One region of the Actinacidiphila sp. bgisy145 genome, then DNA from elsewhere that is predicted to be linked to it. Evidence: riboswitches for the same ligand, from Rfam matches in the RefSeq annotation. Region 1 holds a riboswitch; the other holds the start of a gene.
The links. Region 1 has a riboswitch for cobalamin ahead of AC3ERT_RS33500 (ABC transporter substrate-binding protein). Riboswitches for the same ligand answer to the same signal wherever they lie in the genome.
Positions count from the first base shown of each region.

Region 2: linked by a shared signal. The riboswitch ahead of metE (5-methyltetrahydropteroyltriglutamate--homocysteine S-methyltransferase) and the one ahead of AC3ERT_RS33500 (ABC transporter substrate-binding protein) in region 1 are both predicted to bind cobalamin.

Region 1 covers NZ_JBYIRL010000056.1:37,073-45,928, forward strand. The annotation lists gene AC3ERT_RS33485 ((2Fe-2S) ferredoxin domain-containing protein) at 1-191, opposite strand, end outside; gene AC3ERT_RS33490 (ABC transporter ATP-binding protein) at 188-1,006, opposite strand; gene AC3ERT_RS33495 (FecCD family ABC transporter permease) at 1,167-2,273, opposite strand; gene AC3ERT_RS33500 (ABC transporter substrate-binding protein) at 2,270-3,343, opposite strand; cobalamin riboswitch at 3,363-3,568, opposite strand; gene AC3ERT_RS33505 (TetR/AcrR family transcriptional regulator) at 3,711-4,439, opposite strand; gene AC3ERT_RS33510 (LLM class flavin-dependent oxidoreductase) at 4,495-5,607, shown strand; gene AC3ERT_RS33515 (sulfurtransferase) at 5,604-6,602, shown strand; gene AC3ERT_RS33520 (LLM class flavin-dependent oxidoreductase) at 6,599-7,486, shown strand; gene AC3ERT_RS33525 (MFS transporter) at 7,569-8,856, shown strand, end outside.
Region 2 covers NZ_JBYIRL010000015.1:148,855-157,710, reverse strand. The annotation lists gene AC3ERT_RS16205 (SH3 domain-containing protein) at 1-227, opposite strand, end outside; gene AC3ERT_RS16200 (TetR family transcriptional regulator) at 346-1,023, opposite strand; gene AC3ERT_RS16195 (MFS transporter) at 1,189-2,682, shown strand; cobalamin riboswitch at 2,778-2,996, shown strand; gene metE (5-methyltetrahydropteroyltriglutamate--homocysteine S-methyltransferase) at 3,172-5,490, shown strand; gene cobF (precorrin-6A synthase (deacetylating)) at 5,549-6,340, opposite strand; gene AC3ERT_RS16180 (DUF1684 domain-containing protein) at 6,735-7,550, opposite strand; gene AC3ERT_RS16175 (flavin reductase family protein) at 7,603-8,298, opposite strand; gene AC3ERT_RS16170 (LLM class flavin-dependent oxidoreductase) at 8,295-8,856, opposite strand, start outside.

The DNA of each region.
Region 1 (8,856 bases):
ACGGGGGCGCCGCCGGTGCCGGTGCCCTCTTCCGTGGTCCGCGCGTCCGCCAGCCGGGCCAACTCGGCCGTGAGCGACGGCTCGCCCTGCTGGAGGAAGGCGATCGTGGCGCCGGAGCGCCGGGCCAGGGCCAGCAGTTCGGCCCGGCGGCCCGCCTCCACCGCCGACATGCCGACCAGCACCAGGCTCATGACGCGTCCGCCCCGCGCAGTACGCCGTTCCACCGCACATGCGGGCGGTCGTGCACCGGATGGCGCGCCACGGTCACGTCCACCCCGTACACGCGCCCGACCAGTTCCGCGGTGAGCACCTGCTCCACCGGGCCGTGCGCGACCAGCCGGCCGCCGTGCAGGACGGCGATGTCCGCGCAGTAGGCGGCCGCGAGTTCGAGGTCGTGCAGCGCGGCCACCGCGGTGACGCCCAGAGCGCGGACCGTCTCCATGAACGCCAACTGGTGCCGCAGGTCCAGGTGGTTGGCCGGCTCGTCCAGCAGGAGCACACCGGGCTCCTGCGCCAGCGCCCGGGCGAGCTGGACCCGCTGGCGCTCGCCCCCGGACAGCGACGACCAGCTCCGGTCGAGCAGGGCGCCGACATCGGCGGCGGCCACTGCCCCGGCCAGTACGGCCTGCTCCCGCGCCGCCGCGGCCGAGCCCGGCGGCACCGGCCACCGGCCGCGGTGCGGGGTCCGGCCCAGCTCGATCACTTGACGGGACGTCAGGGGCAGGCCGGTGTCCGCCTGCTGCTCCATGAACGCCACCCGCCGCGCCCTGCGCCGGGCCGGCAGCGCGTACAGGTCCTGCCCGTCCAGCTCGACCCGCCCCCGGCCGGGCCGCCCCAGCCCGGCCAGGACCCGCAGCAGCGTGGTCTTCCCGGCGCCGTTCGGCCCGAGCAGGCCGGTCAGCCGGCCGGGGGCGAAGTCGAGCGCGACGTCCTCCAGCAGCACGGCGTCCCCGACCCGCACCCCGACCCCGGCGCACCCCAGCACCACCGGCTCCCGGGCGCTCACGCCCGGCCCCGCACGGCGGGTCCGGCGAGGTGGTGGCGCGGGGCGAACGGCGGCCGCCCTCCGCCCGTGGCGGATACCTGCCCGGGGTGGGGCTGTTGCCTGGCGGTCATGTGCGGGCTCGCGTGGTGGTTCGGGTGGGGGAGGGGGCGCCGGGCCGCGGTCATGGGCGGGCTCCCGCGGGGGCCGCGGTGCGGGTGCGGCGGCGGAGGAGGGCGGCGAAGAAGGGGGCGCCCAGCCCCGCGGTGATCACGCCGACCGGGATCTCCTGGTCGGGCAGGACGGACCGGGCGAGCAGGTCGCTGCCGACCAGGAGGGCCGCGCCGAGCAGCGCGGAGGCCGGCAGCAGGACCGCGTGCCCCGGGCCGCACAGCAGGCGGACGACGTGCGGGACCACGAGCCCGACGAAGCCGATGACGCCGGTCTCGGTCACCAGGCAGGCCGTCACCAGGGCGCAGGTGCCGACCAGGAGCCACCGCAGCCGTTCCACCGGAACGCCGAAGGAGCGTGCCGCGGTCTCGCCGAAGGCGAAGGCGTCCAGGTCCCGGGCCGCGGCGAGCGCCACCGCCGTCCCGGTGACGGCGACCGCCGCGAGGAACAGCGCCGTGTGCCACCGCACCCCGGCCACCGAGCCGAGCGTCCACTCCATGACACCGCGGGCGGCGTCCCGGTCGCCCAGGACGAGCACCACGAACGAGGTGAACGCCGCGCACATCTGCCCCACCGCGACCCCGGCGAGGACCGTGCGGGTCCCGGAAAGCGACCAGGACCCCGCACCGGCCAGCGCCATGACGAGCGCCGCCGCGAGCAGCGCCCCCGCGAACGCGGCGACCGGCAGCGCACCGGCGGCCGCCGCGCCGGACGCGCCGACGCCGAGCACCAGTACGGTGACCGCGCCGACGGCGGCGCCGTCGGAGATGCCCAGCAGGTAGGGGTCGGCGAGGTCGTTGCCGGTGAGCGTCTGGAGCACCGCGCCGCACACCGCGAGCCCGGCGCCGGTGGCCGCCGCACCCACCACCCGCGGCAGCCGCAGCTGCCAGACGATCTGGTCGTCCAGCAGCGTCACATGGTGGTCGCCCAGGCCCAGCCGCCGCAGCAGGACGTCGGCCACCACCCGCGGCGGCTCGTGCACCGACCCGATCGCGAGGCCGAGCAGGCACACCGCCAGCAGCGCCACCGCGGCCGCGGCCAGCACCGCAGCCGAGCGGGCCGCTGTACGGTCGCGGGCGCGGTCGGGCGTACGCGTACGCGTACGGTCCGCGGCCGTCACGACGCGGCGGGCAGCGCGGCCAGACCGGCCGCGACCCGGGCCGCGCCGTCCGCCAGGAGCACGCCGGGCGTCGACTCCGAGAACGGCACGACGACGAACGCGCGCCGGCGCACCGCGGTGAGCCGGCTCAGCACGGGGTCGTGCTCCAGATAGGAGATCTTGGCCGCGGCGCTGTCCCAGCTCGCGTCCGCGAGCACGATGGCGTCCGGGTCGGCGGCGGCCACCTGCTCCCAGCTCACGTTCTGCCAGCCGCCTTTCAGGGTGCCGAACACGTTGTGCGCGCCGACGGCGTCCAGGACGGTCTGCGGTCCGCCGTGGCCGGCCCCGACGTAGGGGGACTTGGTGCCGGAGTCGTACCAGAGCACGTCCAGGCCCTTGCCCGCGCCCTGGGCGGCCAGTGCGGCCAGCGCCGTCTTCTGCTGCCGCTCGATCGCGGCCGCCCGCTGCGGCACCCCGAAGACCGCGGCGATGTCGGCGAGTTCGCCCCACACCGCCTCGAACGACGCGGCGGGCACCTGCTTCGCGTCCGCGCAGCCGAAGGGCGACAGATAGGAGCCGATGTGCTCGGCGGCCAGCTCGGCGCGGGTGCCGGCGACCTTGCCGGTGAAGGCGCTGGTGTAGGAGGCGTAGAGGAAGTCGGGGCGCGCGGCGAGGAGCTTCTCCTTGGACGGGTACTCCTTGCTGAGCACCGGCACGGAGTCGTAGGCGGCCTTCCACTTCGCGGGGATCGTGTCGTCGAGGTAGGCGGTGCCGGCCATCCGCGACTGGAGGCCCAGCGCGAGGGCGACCTCGGTGGCGCCCTCGTTGAGGGTGACCAGCCGCTTCGGGGGCGCGGCGACGGTGGTGGCCACGCCGCAACTGCGCACGCTGACCGGGGCGGTGCTGCTGCGCGCGGCGGCGGAGGACGTCGGGCCGCTCGCGGCGGGCGCCCCCGTGCAGGCGGCCAGGCACCCGGTGGCCAGCAGGGCCGCGGCGGCGGCCGGCAGCCGTAGCGGGCGGGTGCGGGCCCGGGCGCCGGGGCGTATGAGACGGCTGATATGGCGGAACGGGCGCAGGGCGCTGCTCGGCACGTGTACTCCAAACCCTCGTGGAAGATGTCGCGCCGTGGCCGGTCTCCTGGCTTTCGCGTCGACGCTCCACGGCCGGCCTTCCCAGGCGTCCGTTGCCGGTCCGCCCAGTGGCCCCGACCGTCGTGGGGACGGTCGGCGCAGGGCCGCGGAACTCCGCGACTACAGTGGCGAGGGCCGCACCGGCTTCCGACCGGTTTCCCGTGCACCACGGCACGCGCACGCTACCAAACGCGCCGCCCCGCCCGGCCGGCCGGATCACAGGGCGCGGAGGGCCCGCACCGCCGCGGGGGTAGGGCCCGGTGCCAACGGCCGCGGCCCCGCCCGGAGTTGACGGGAAGGGCCGCGCGAGGGGAGTGCGGAGCGGGGGTCAGGACGGGCGGTCGGTGCCGTAGCCGTGCAGGAAGGCGTCGACGGCGCGGGTGACGCAGTCGCGGATCTCGGCCGCGCCCAGCGGCGGGCTGCCGTGCGGGCGGATGGTGATCTCCGAGGTCACCAGGGCGATGAAGTGCACGGTGGCGCGGGCGGGTTCGGGGATGCGCAGCAGCCCGGCGCCGGCGAGCTGCTCCAGCCGCCGGGCGACCTCCCGCTGGACGCGCTGCGGCCCGGCCTGCTGCCAGGCGTCGATCACGGCGGCGGGGAAGTGCTGCACCTCGGCCTTGATCTGCCGGATCATCGCGAAGTGCTCGGGGAACTGGGTGCGCTGGCCGACGAAGGCGCGGCCGAGCGCGAGCAGGTCGGCGCGCGGGTCGGTGCCGGTCACCTGCTTCTCGACGGTGGCGACGAACGCGTCCGCGACCTGCCCGGCGCTGTCGTGGACCACGTCGGAGAAGAGCTGGTCCTTGCCCTCGAAGTGGTTGTAGATGGTGCGCGTGGACACGCCGGCCTCGGCGGCGATCGCCTCGATGCTGGTGCGGCTGTAGCCCTCGCGGCCGAAGACGGTCCGGGCGCCCTGGGTGATGGCGTCGCGCTTGCCGGCCCGTCCGCCGGTACGGGCGGGGCCGGGGCGCTCCGGTGCCGCCTTGCGGGCGGGGGCCGTCGGTGGGGTACTCAGGGGAAGCCTCCGATACGGGTCGTCGTCCGTTGCCCAATTTACCATGCACGTTGTACTTTACTTTGAGGGCTTTCCGTCAACCCGCCAGAGGACCGTGCACATGGATATCGGGACCATCACTTTCGGCACCCTACTCAGCGACCCCTTCACCGGGCACCGCGTCTCCCAGGCCGAGCGCCTCGACGAGGTGGTCCGCAGCGCGGTGCTCGCCGAGCGGCTCGGCTTCTCCTGGTTCACCGTGGGGGAGCACCACTTCGGGGAGCGCGACGTCATATCGGCGCCCCCGGTGGTGCTCGCGGCGATAGCCGCCCGCACCTCCACCATCACCCTGGCCACCGGCACCACGCTGGTCGCCAACCGCGACCCGGTGCTGGTCGCCGAGGACTACGCGACGCTCGACCAGCTCTCCGGCGGGCGGCTCCAGCTCATCGCGGGCGCGTCCTTCTTCCCCGACCCCTACAGCGTCTTCGCCCAGCCGCCGGAGAGCAAGGCCGACCGCAAGCGGGAGAACCTCGAACTCCTGCTGCGCCTGTGGTCCGAGGACGAGCCCGAGGTGACCTGGCAGGGCGCCTTCCGCCCGCCGCTGGACGCGGTGCGGGTGCAGCCGCGGCTGCACCAGGCGCGGCCGCCGGTGTGGGTCAGCGGCGGCTCCAAGCCGGACTCGGTGCACCTGGCGGTCGAGACCGGGCTGCCGATGGTCTTCGGCACCACCGCCCGCCCGCCGCAGACCCACGCCCCGATGTTCGCGCTCTACCGCGAGCTGTGGGCCAAGGCCGGCCGCCCGGCCGAGCAGGCGCGCACCGGCGCCGCCAGCCACGTCTTCGTCGCCGACACCACCGCGCAGGCCCGCGAGCAGTGGCGGGAGTACTACGCCAACTACTTCCGCGGCGCGAAGCTGCCGGTCGGCGCCCGACCGCTCGCCTTCGACTTCGACGACCTGGTGGGCCCCGGCTCGGCGATCTGCGGCAGCCCCGCCGAGGTGGTCGACAAGCTCGGCCGGCTCCACGACCTGTGGGGCCACGACCTGCACCTGCTGTCCGTCGACATCGGCGGCATCCCGCACGCCAAGGTCGCCCGCGCCATGGAGCTGGTGGCCTCCGACGTGGTCCCGCAGGTCGCGGGCCTCGGCGCGGACCGCCCCACCGGCGGCACCGTCGCCGCACGCCCGGCCGCTCCGGCTGCGTCGGTGGCCCAGGTCGGGGGCGCCGTATGAGCACCCCGGACGGCATACCCGCGCACATACCCGCGCGCACCGCCCCGCAGATACCGCCGGTCGTCCCGGCCGCCTGGGTCCGGGAGCGTACGGCGGCCACCCCGGACACCGCCTCGGACGGTACCCCGGGCCCTGCCTCGGACGGCGCCCTCGTACTCGCCGACGTCCGCTGGTACCTCGACGGCCGCTCCGGCCGCGACGCCTACCTCGCCGGGCACCTCCCCGGCGCCGTATGGGTGGACGTCGACACCGACCTGGCCGCGCCCGGCACCGCGGCCGGCGGCCGCCACCCGCTGCCCGCGGCCGAGGAGTTCGCCGCGCGGCTCGGCCGGCTCGGCATCGCCGACGACAGCGTGGTGGTCGCCTACGACGACCAGGGCGGTGGGTTCGCCGCGCGCCTGGTGTGGCTGCTGCGGCGCACCGGCCGCCGGGCCGCCCTGCTCGACGGCGGCCTGGCCGCGTGGGACGGCACCCTGGAGACCGGACCGGTGACGCGGGCGCCGGTGACCCGCGAGGTGACGCCGTGGCCGGCCCACCTGCTGCGCGACGCCGACGAGGCGGCCGCGGCCGGCCGCACGCCGACCGCCCTGCTCCTGGACTCCCGCGCCGCCGCCCGCTACTCGGGCGCCGACGCCCACGCCGGGGAGACCCGCACCGGGCACCTGCCCGGCGCGCTCAGCGCCCCCTGGCAGGACAACCTCACCGCCGGCGGCCTCTTCCGCCCGCCCGCCGAACTGCGCGCCCGGTTCGCCGCACTCGGCCTGACCGCGGCCGAGGAGGTGGTGTTCCACTGCGGCTCGGGCGTCACCGCCTGCCACAACCTGCTCGCCGTGGAACTGGCCGGGCTGCCGGACGCCGCGCTCTTCGTCGGCTCCTGGTCGGCGTGGTCGGCCGACCCGGACCGCCCGGTGGTGCAAGGCACCCGGCCGTTCGCGGCCGACGGAACCGGAGCGCCCGCGACCGGGGCGCCCGCGACCGGGGAGGCCGCGCGATGAGCCCCGTCGAAGGAACGCAGCTCGGCTTCGGCCTCGTCTCCCACTACCGCGGCCCCGACCCCGACCTGCTGGTGGCCGAGGCACGCCACGCCGAACAGCTCGGCTACGACCTGTTCGCGCTCAGCGACCACCTGCACAGCGACCGCGCCACCTGGGAGCCGTGGACCGCGCTGTGCTTCCTGGCCGCCGCGACCGACCGGATCACCCTGGCCACCGACGTACTCGGACTGCCCTACCGCGCCCCCGCGGTCCTGGCGAAGATGGCCGAGTCCCTCGACCGGCTCTCCGGCGGGCGGCTGGTGCTGGGCCTGGGCAACGGCGGCTACGAGGCCGAGTTCGCCGCCTTCGGGCTGAGCACCCGCACACCGGGCGAGAAGGTCGCGGCCCTCGACGAGGCCGTGCAGATCATCCGCGCCCTGTGGCGGCAGCCCCGGACGACGTTCCGCGGCCGGCACTTCTCCGTCCAGGACGCCCGCATCGAACCGCGCCCCGCGCACCCCGTCCCGGTGTGGCTGGGCACCTACGGACCGCGGGCGCTGGCCGTCACCGGGCGCCTCGCGGACGGCTGGCTGCCGTCGCTGCAACGCCTCAGCCTGACCGAGGCGGTGGCGCTGCGGGACCGGGTGCGGGCCGCCGCCCGCGCGGCCGGACGCGACCCGGACAGCCTCACCTGCGCCTGCAACGTGCAGATCCGCCTGGGCGGGCCCGCCGCCGGCGGGCGCGTCGTCGCCGGCTCGTCGCAGCAGGTGGCCGAGCAGCTCGCGGCCGTGGTGCGCGCCGGGTTCACCTTCCCGCTGCTGTTCGGCCTGGACCACGCGGAGGACCGCGAGCGCTTCGCCGCCGAGGTGGCCCCGCTGGTGCGCGCCGAGTTCGCCCGGGCCTGACCCGGCCCCGCGGGCCCGCCGAGCCGCGAAGCCGCGGCCCGGCGGGCCCCACCTGACCTGATCCGAGAGGAAGAGATCCCGCATGGCACGCAAATGGTGGACGCTCGTGGCCGTGGTGGCCGGAGTGTTCATGCTCGTCCTGGACATCACCATCGTGAACGTGGCCCTGCCCGACATCAGTGACGACTTCCACTCGTCGCTGTCCGACCTGCAATGGGTCATCGACGCCTACGCGCTGGCCCTGGCGGCCGGGCTGCTGACCGGCGGCTCGCTCGCCGACTTATGGGGCAGGCGGCGGCTGTACGCGGCGGGCACCGCGGTCTTCACGATCGGCTCGCTGCTGTGCGGCCTGGCCACCGGCCCGCTCTTCCTGGCGCTGGCCCGGGCCGGCCAGGGCATCGGCGGCGCCGTGGTGTGGGCGACCTCGCTGGCGCTGCTCAGCCAGGCGTTCCAGGGCCGTGAACGGGGCCTGGCCTTCGGCATCTACGGCGGCATCCTCGGCATCGCGGTCGCCGTCGGCCCGGTGCTGGGCGGCGCGCTCACCAGCGGCCTGAGCTGGCACTGGATCTTCTGGGTCAACGTGCCGATCGGCGTCGCCGTGGTGGCGATCACCCTGCTGAAGCTGGAGGAGTCCCGCAACCCGTCGGCCGCCCGGCCGGACTGGGCCGGGTTCGTGGCCTTCAGCGGCGGCCTGTCACTGCTGCTGTACGGGCTGATCAACGCCTCCGACGGCTGGTCGCAGGCGAAGGTGTGGGGCACGCTGGCGGGCGCGGCGGTGCTGCTGGCCGCGTTCGGCGTCCAGGAGCGGCGCACCGCGCACCCCATGCTGGACCTGACGCTGTTCCGCAAACCCACCTTCAACGGCGGGCTGGTGGCCGCGTTCGGCCTCAACGCCTCGATCTACGCGCTCATCACCTACCTCGTGCTCTACCTCCAGCAGGACCTGCACTACACGCCCGCGCAGGCCGGGCTGCGGCTGCTGGCGCTGACCGGCGCGATGTTCGTGGCGTCCACCACCGCCGGGCGGCTGAGTTCCGCGGTGCCGGTGCGGCTGATGATCAGCGCCGGGTTCGTCCTCATAGCCGTCGGCATCGCGCTGATGACCGGGGTGACGGAGTCCTCGACGTGGACGCACCTGCTCGCCGGGATGATCGTCTCCGGGCTGGGCGCGGGCATGGTCACGGTGCCGCTGGCCTCCACCGCGGTCGGCGTGGTCGCCCCGGCCCAGGCCGGGGTCGCCTCCGGGGTGAACGCCACCGCCCGGCAGGTCGGCCTGGCCACCGCGATCGCGGTGCTCGGCACCGTGTTCACCACCCGCAGCGAGCACCACGGCTTCACCGGCGGGCTCAACCTGATCCTGTGGATCGGCG
Region 2 (8,856 bases), on a different contig from region 1:
CGGTAGGCGAGCGAGCCCTTCACGGAGGAGTCCGTGCTGGGGAACTGGCGCTGGACGACGCCGTTGCCGGCGACGACCGTGCCGTAGGGCTGGGCCGGGGCGGCCGGGGCCGCCTGGGCGGCGGTGGCGCCCAGCAGGGTGGTGCCGAGCGCCGCGGCGGCGGCCAGCGCGCCCGCGGCGGTGACGATGCGGCCTCGGAGGGTAGGAAGAGCAGCGGATGTCGCCAAGGGACTTCTCCTGTTCCTGGGGTGCGGTGAGACGCATGGGGCACCGCAGAAGCTACGCCGCACGCTCCGGGGACAAGGTGGGGAAATCGCCGCGTTCAGCCGAACGTGCGAGCCGCGCTCACCCGTCTGCGGACCCGTCCCCGGCCACCCGGCCGACCGGTCCGGGGTCGGTGCCAGGTCCGGTGCCGCCGCCGGGGCCGCCGCCAGGTACGGGCCCGGCCAGCCAGGGATCGGCGTCGAGCACGTGGTGGAACAGCGCGCGGGCCTCGTCCGCGGACAGATCGTGGTTGCCGCGCACCGCCTCGTCGAGCCAGACCCGGAAGGCGGCGACCGCGCGCGCCACCAGCAGGCGGGTGTGCAGGCCGGGCTCCGCGGCGCCGCCGTGCCGGTTGCGCACCTGCCGGGCGAACCGCTGCTCCTGCTGCGGCAGATGCCAGAACGCGTCGAACCGCCGGTCGGCGGAGCTGGTGATGATCCGCCGGTACAGGCCGAGTTGCCGCCGGTGGGCCAGCGCGTAGTCCGCGAGGTCCAGCATCGCCGAGCGGACCGCCTCGCGTTCGCCGGACCCGGCGGGTGTGGCGGCGAGCGACTGGTCGAGCCGCGCCGTCATCTCCTGGAGCGGCACGTTCAGCAGCTCCTCCTTGGAGGCGAAGTAGCGGAAGAAGGTGCGCCGCCCGATGTCGGCGGCCTCGCAGATGGCGGCCACGGTCACGTCGTCGTATCCGTGCTCGCCGAAGAGCCGGAAGGCGACCTCGATCGTCGCCGCGCGGTTGTCCGCGCGCTTGCGTTCGCGCATCCCGTCGATGTGCGCCTCCTCGGTGTACGGCCGTACGTCAACGATCCGATTGAATCCTATGCACGTTCGTGGCACCGTATGCCACATGGCACCGTGTGCCACGAAATCCGCGCGGGCCGCCGGACGGCCGCGCAGGCCAGGGCATGTCCAGAGCGAGGAGCAACCGTGGTGAAGAACTCGGAGCACGCCCCCGAGGCGTCGGAGGCGGCCGCCGACGGCGACGGCCGGGCCGGCTCGGGGCCCGGCTGGCAACCGGCCGAGATCGCCGCGCTCGCGGTGGTCTCGCTCGCCGGGCTGCTCGCCTCGCTCACCCAGTCGCTGCTGATCCCGGTGCTGCCGAAGATCACCACCGACCTGCACAGCTCCACCGGCGACGTGCAGTGGCTGCTGACGTCCACGCTGCTGGTCGCGTCCGTCGCGGTGCCGGTGGCCGGCCGGCTCGGCGACCTGTACGGCAAGAAGGTCACGCTGATCGCGGCGGCGGCCGCGCTCTGCGTCGGCTCGCTGGTCTCCGCGCTGAGCGACGGCCTGGTGCCGATGATCGTCGGCCGCGCGATCGTCGGCGTCTCGATGGCCGTGATCCCGCTGGGCATCAGCCTGTTGAGCTCGATCCTGCCGCGCGAGCGGGCATCGGCGGGGATCGCCCTGGTCAGCGCGATGCTCGGGATCGGCGGCGCGCTCGGGGTGCCGATGGCCGCGTGGATCGGCGAGCACGCCGACTACCACCTGCTCTTCTGGATCTGCGCGGCCGGCGGCGCGCTGTCGGTGCTCGGCACCTGGCTGCTGCTCAGCGAGCCGCCCGGGCGCTCCACCGGCCGGCTCGACCTGCCGGGCACCGTGGTGCTCGCCGGCGGCCTGGTCTGCCTGCTGCTGCCGCTGAGCCAGGCGTCCAGTTGGGGCTGGTCGTCGCCGACCACGATCGGCCTGCTGGTCGCCGCGGCGGTGCTGCTGGCCGGGTTCGTGGTCTGGGAGCGCCGCGCGGCCTCGCCGCTGGTCGACGTCCGGGTCAACGCCGCGCCCGCGCTGCTGCTGACGAACGTCGCGTCCGTCTGCGTCGGCTTCGCGCTGTTCGCCACGCTCATCGGCACCGCCTCCTACGTGGAGGCGCCGCGCGTGACCGGCTACGGCTTCGGCTCGTCCGTGGTGGTGGGCGGCCTGTGCCTGCTGCCCAGCGGCGTGGCGATGCTCATCCTGTCGCCGGCCTCGGCGGCGATCACCAACGCGGTCGGGCCGAAGATCACCCTGGCCATCGGCGCGACCATCGTGGCGGCCGGCTTCGTGGTGCGGATCGCGCTCACCGGCCACCTGTGGGAGATCATCCTCGGCACCAGCATCGCCGGGGCCGGCACCGGCATCGCGTACGCGGCCATGCCCGCGCTGATCAACCTCGCCGCGCCGCGCTCGGCCCTCGCGGCCGCCAACGGCCTCAACTCGCTCTTCCGCTCCGTCGGCAGCTCGCTGGCCAGCGCGGTCGGCGGCACCCTGTTCGCCTCGCAGGTGATCGTGCTGGGCGGCCAGGCCATACCCTCCCTGCACGCCTACCGGCTGCTCTTCGGGATCTGCGCGGGCGCGGCCCTGCTCGGCGCCCTGATCGCGCTGACGGTGCCCACCTCGCCGCAGGAGGAGGAAGCCGCGCAGGCGGAACCGGTACCGGCCTGACGCTCCCCGCCTGATGCTCCCCCGGCCGGGTGGAACACCCCGGCCGGGGCCGCCGGGACGGGAAAAGGGGCGGCCCGGCGGCGCCCGCGCGATCTATGCTGGCGGGTGCAGCTGGTTCGCCCCTGCCCGCCAGGCAGGCGCGTCGCAAGAGGGAACCCGGTGGGAATCCGGGACTGCCCCGCAGCGGTGAGTGGGAACGACCGCCGTCAGACGCACTGGGTCCGCCTCGGACCTGGGAAGCGACGGCCAGTAGGTGTCTGCCCCCGGCAGGCGTGCCCGCGAGTCCGAAGACCTGCCCGTTGCCCGTACGCGACCACTCGCGTGCGGAAGTCCCGGTGACCTCGTGGGCGGGTCGGCGTACATGGGCAGGCAGGTGGACGAGCGCGCGCCGTCGTCGGTGCGCCGGGTCCGTACCGGTCCGGTGTGCCGCCTTCGCACCCTCGTCCCGTCGCCGGGATGCCAGGGAGACATCTCGCGAAGGAGAGTTCCGTGTCAGCGAAGTCCGCAGCCGCGGCAGCACGGGCCACCGTGTACGGCTACCCCCGCCAGGGACAGCACCGGGAACTGAAGAAGGCCGTCGAGGGCTACTGGAAGGGCCAAGTCGGCGCCGACGCCCTCCGGCAGACCGCCGCCGGCCTGCGCCGCGCCAACTGGCGGCAGCTCGCCGGGGCCGGCCTCCACGAACTGCCCACCGGCGACTTCTCGTACTACGACCACGTGCTCGACACCAGCGTCATGGTCGGCGCCGTGCCCGAGCGGCACCGCGCGGCCGTCGCCGCCGACCGGCTCGACGGCTACTTCGCGATGGCCCGCGGCACCCAGGACACGGCGCCGCTGGAGATGACGAAGTGGTTCGACACCAACTACCACTACCTGGTGCCCGAGTTGGGTCCGGACACCGTCTTCCGCGCGGACTCCTCCCAGCAGGTCGGCGAGCTGCGCGAGGCCCTCGCGCTCGGGTACGACGCGCGGCCGGTGCTCGTCGGCCCCGTGACCTACCTGCTGCTCGCCAAGGCCGCGCCCGGCGCGCCGGCCGGGTTCGAGCCGCTGTCCCTGCTGGACCGGCTGCTGCCGGTGTACGCGGAGGTGCTCGCCGACCTGCGGGCCGCCGGCGCGGCGTGGGCGCAGCTCGACGAGCCCGCCCTCGTACAGGACCGCACGCCGGCCGAACTGGCCGCGGCCGACCGCGCCTACCGCGCGCTGGGCGGCGCCGCCGACCGGCCGAAGCTGCTCGTCGCGTCCTACTTCGACCGGCTCGGCGAGGCACTGCCGGTGCTGGCCGCGGCCCCCGTCGAGGGCCTGGCACTGGACTTCACCGGCCCGGCCGCCGCCAACCTCGACCACCTCGCCGCCGTCGGCGGGCTGCCCGGCAAGCGCCTGGTCGCCGGTGTCGTCGACGGCCGCAACATCTGGATCAACGACCTCCAACGGTCGCTGTCCACGCTCGGCACCCTCCTCGGCCTCGCCGACCGCGTCGACGTCGCCGCCTCCTGCTCGCTGCTGCACGTGCCGCTGGACACCGCGCCCGAACGGGACATCGACCCGCAGGTGCGGCGCTGGCTGGCCTTCGCGCGGCAGAAGGCCGCCGAGGTCGCCACGCTCGCCAGGGGCCTGGCCGAGGGCACCGGCAGCATCGCGGGCGAACTCGCCGCCTGCCGCGCCGCCCTCGCCTCCCGCGCGGCCTCCCCGATCACCCGCGACCCCGCCGTACGCGCCCGGGTCGCGGCGGTCACCGACGCCGACGCCCACCGCGCCCAGCCGTACCCGGAGCGGGCCGCCGCCCAGCGGGCCCGCCTCGGGCTGCCGCTGCTGCCCACCACCACCATCGGCTCCTTCCCGCAGACCGCCGAGCTGCGCACCGCCCGCGCCGACCTGCGCGCCGGGCGGATCGACCCGGCCGGCTACGAGGAGCGGATCAGGGCCGAGATCGGCGAGGTGATCTCCTTCCAGGAGCGGACGGGCCTGGACGTGCTGGTGCACGGCGAGCCCGAGCGCAACGACATGGTCCAGTACTTCGCCGAGCAGCTCACCGGCTACCTCGCCACGCGGCACGGCTGGGTCCAGTCCTACGGCACCCGGTACGTGCGCCCGCCGATCCTGGCCGGGGACATCTCCCGGCCCGGGCCGATGACCGTGCGCTGGACCTCCTACGCGCAGTCGCTGACCTCACGCCCGGTCAAGGGCATGCTCACCGGCCCGGTCACCATGCTCGCCTGGTCCTTCGTCCGCGACGACCAGCCGCCCGGCGACACCGCCCGGCAGGTCGCCCTCGCACTGCGCGACGAGGTGGCCGACCTGGAGGCGGCCGGGACGGCGGTGATCCAGGTCGACGAGCCGGCGCTGCGCGAGACGCTGCCGCTGCGCGCGGCCGACCGCCCCGCCTACCTGGCCTGGGCGACCACGGCCTTCCGGCTCACCACCGCGGCGGCCGGTCCGGCCACCCAGATCCACACCCACATGTGCTACGCCGAGTTCGGGGACATCGTGCAGGCCATCGAGGACCTCGACGCCGACGTCATCAGCCTGGAGGCCGCCCGCTCCCACATGCAGGTCGCCACCGAACTCGCCGGCCGCGGCTACCCGCGGGAGGCCGGTCCGGGCGTCTACGACATCCACTCGCCGCGCGTACCGGACGCGCAGGAGGCGGCGGCCCTGCTGCGCAAGGGACTTGAGGCCATCCCGGCCGAGCGGCTGTGGGTCAACCCGGACTGCGGCCTGAAGACCCGCGGCTGGCCCGAGACCCGGGCGTCCCTGGCCCACCTGGTGGCAGCCGCCCGCACGGTCCGGGCGGAGCTGGCCGCGAACTGACCCGGCCCGGCCGCGGGTCGGGGGGCGAGGGCCCGCCGGTCCGCGGCCGGGCGCCGGGTCACGGCCGGGTGCGGCGCAGCAGGTAGGTGTCCATGATCCAGCCGTGCCGGGCGCGGGCCTGCGCCCGGACCTCCCGGATGCGGTCGGCGACGTCGGCGAGCGGGCCGGCGACCAGGATCTCGTCCGGGGTGCCGAGGTAGGCGCCCCAGTAGATCCAGACGCCGTCGCCCTCGACCTGGGTGAAGGACTCGTGGGCGTCGAGCATCACGACCACGTCGCTGTCCACGCCGCCCTCCTGTCCGGGGAAGATCTCCGGGAGGCGGCGCGCGGGGGTGATGTGGACGGGCCGGCCGACCTGGTTCAGGCCGATCCGGTGCCGGGCGGCCAGCGCGGAGACGCTGCTGATGCCGGGCACCACCTCGACGTCGAAGGCGACGGTGCCGCGGGCGGCGATCTCGTCGAGCATGCCGAGCGTGCCGTCGTAGAGCGCCGGGTCGCCCCAGACGAGGAAGGCGCCCGCCTGGCCGGGCGCCAACTCGTCGCGGATCAGCTGCTCGCAGGCGTCCGCGCGCTTGCTCCGCCAGTCGTGCACGGCGGCGGTGTACGCGCCGCGCCCGGCGGCCGCCCGGTCGCGCGGCGGGTCTTCCGTCTCCACGATCCGGTGCGGCCGGTCGGAGTGCTCCTCGATCACGGCCCGCCGGAAGTCCGTCAGGGACGCCTTGACCGGCCCCTTCCCGATCAGGAAGAAGACGTCGGCGCGGCGGATGGCGCGCACCGCGCCGAGCGTCAGGTGGTCGGGGTCGCCGGCTCCGATGCCGATGACGAGGAGGTGGCGCTGCTCCGTGCTCATCTGCGGGCTTTCCAGGTGGTCGGTGGAGAAACCGCTGGTCCGCGGCAACCGCGCGCCCGCCGGGGGCGCGCTGCACGAAGCGTACGCTGCGCCGCGCCACGCCCGTCAGCGGGCCGTGGCGTCCCAGGCCGTGCCGGACACATCGCGCCTGCCCGGCGGGGCCCGGCACGCACGCTCCCCCCTGCCTCCGGCGGGAGGCGCCCCCAGCGTTGCCGGTCGTCGGCGCGGCCCGCCGCGCTCTGTTCCCCAGCGCTTCGCCTGGGCTACCCCCATCCTCCGCCGTGCGATCGGGGGGCACCGCCCATGCCGTAGGCCACGGGGGAGCACCAGACCCCGTCGGCCCCCGACCTTTGGGCGGGACGACGCTACGGGTCAGGCACGGTCCGGCCGCCCGTCACCGCCCGGCCGGGATCTTCTCGCCGGCCTCGATCGGCACCGGCAGGTGGTTCTCGGCCGGCGGCAGCGGGCAGGTGGCCAGGTCGGTGTAGGCGCAGGGGAGGTTGGCGGCCCGGTTGAAGTCGATCAGGACGGTGCCGTCGGCGTCAGGCGCGGCCAGCGACAGGGAGCGGTTGGCGGCGTAGGTGGTGACCCCGGAGGTGGCGTCGGTGAACAGCACCAGCAGGCTGCCGGGGGTGCGGCCGTTGAACGCGGTGAGCCGGTGGGTGGTGCCGTCGAGCTCGAACTCGACCTCGCCGGGGGCGTCGTAGACGTGCTGGAGGCCCTCGACGGCGGCGCCGACGGTCGTCGGGCGCGGGGCGTCGAACGGCAGGTAGCGGCCGGTGCGGGCCCAGCGCGGGTCGGGGGCGTAGGCGGGGGTGCCGGTGAAGTCGCGCAGCAGGGCGTTGTCGGGGTGGCGGGGGCGGAGGATGTCGTGGCCGCCGCGCTTGGCGATCTCGATGACGGCGTCCCCGGCGGTGGGGAAGAGCCCGTCGCGTTCGGCGATCACGCCGAACGCGTGGCGGCCGCGCAGGACCTGGCCGTCGAGGGTCAGCTCCTCGCCGTCGGCGAGGTCGACCACCACGCCGTCCTCGGTGGCCGACCAGGCGCCGGGCGCGTCGGGGAAGCGGGTGGGCGTGGCGTCGAGCCAGCGCAGGCTGGTGACGGCGAGGAAGCCGTGCGGGTCGGCGAGGACCCGTTCGTGCGCGGTGTGCCACTCCTCCCACTGGCGGGTGAAGGTCTCCTGCGCGGTCGCTTCGGCTTGTACGGTCATGGCGCTCCGTTCGGGGGTCGGACGGGCCCGGGCGGGCCGGGCCGGGGTCGGTTCAGCGGTGGTCGGTGTTCTCGCGGTCGGCGGCCTGTTCGAGGCGGCGGAACCGGCTGGCGTGGAAGACGAGCGGCGTGACCGCGTGGTCGGCGTCCAGCGCGTGCACCCGCAGCAGCACGATGTCGTGGTCGCCGGCCCGGACCAGCTGCTCGACGGAGCAGTCGAACCAGGCGCTGCCGCGGTCCAGCAGCACCGCGCCGTCGGCGGTGGCATGCCAGTCCAGCCCGGCGAACCGGTCGGCGCCGCGGGCGGCGAGCTGCGCGCAGTCGCGTTCCTGGTCGGCGCCGAGCACGGTGACGCCGAGCCGGGCGCGGCCGGCCAGCGCCGGCCACGTGGTGGAGGTGTGCGCCACGCACACCGACAGCAGCGGCGGGTCGAGGGAGACGGAGGTGAAGGAGTTGGCCGCCATGCCGGTGGGCACCCCGTCGACCAGCGCGGCTATCGCGGTCACGCCGGTGGGGAACGCGCCGAACACCCGGCGCAGTTCGGTGGCGGAGAGCGCCTCCTCCCCGGTGGGCAGCCGGCGCTGCGGCCGGTCGGGGTGCGGCGGCCGGGCGGCGGGGTCGTCGCGGTGCGCGGGGTCGTCGAGGTGGACGGGGTCGTCGCGGTGGACGGCGGCGGGCGGGCGCGCCGGCTGGCGGGCGCCGCGCCCGTCGTGCCGCTCGTCCCTGCGCTGCGCCCTGGTCGTCGTCATCGTCGCGTCCACTCCTCGGCCAGCAGCTGGTACGAGCGGACCCGGTCCGCGTGATCGTGGGTGATGGTGGTGATCAGCAGTTCGTCGGCGCCGGTGGCGTCGCGCAGCGTCTCCAGCTGGTCGGCGACCTGCCGCGCCGTCCCGACGAACTGCGTCTCGACCCGGTCGGCGACCAGGTCCCGGTCCTCGTCGCTCCAGGCGAGGGCGCGGGCCTGCTCGGGGGTGGGGAAGCGGATGGCGCCCGCGCCGGTGCGGATGCTGCGCACCCACGGGCCGTAGCCGGTGGCCAGCTCCCGCGCGGTGCCCTCGTCCGCGGCCACCACGACGTCGGCGGACACGCTCACATACGGCCGGTCCAGCTCCGCCGACGGCACGAACGCCGCCCGGTAGCCCTCGGCGGCCTCCAGTACGGTGGCCGGGCTGACGTGGTAGTTCGCCGCGAACCGCAGCCCGTGGGCGCCGGCGGTCTGGGCGCTGATCCCGGCGCTGCTGCCGAGTATCCACACCTGGAGGTCGGCGCCCTCGCCAGGGACGACGTGGGCGGCAGTGCCGTCCTCG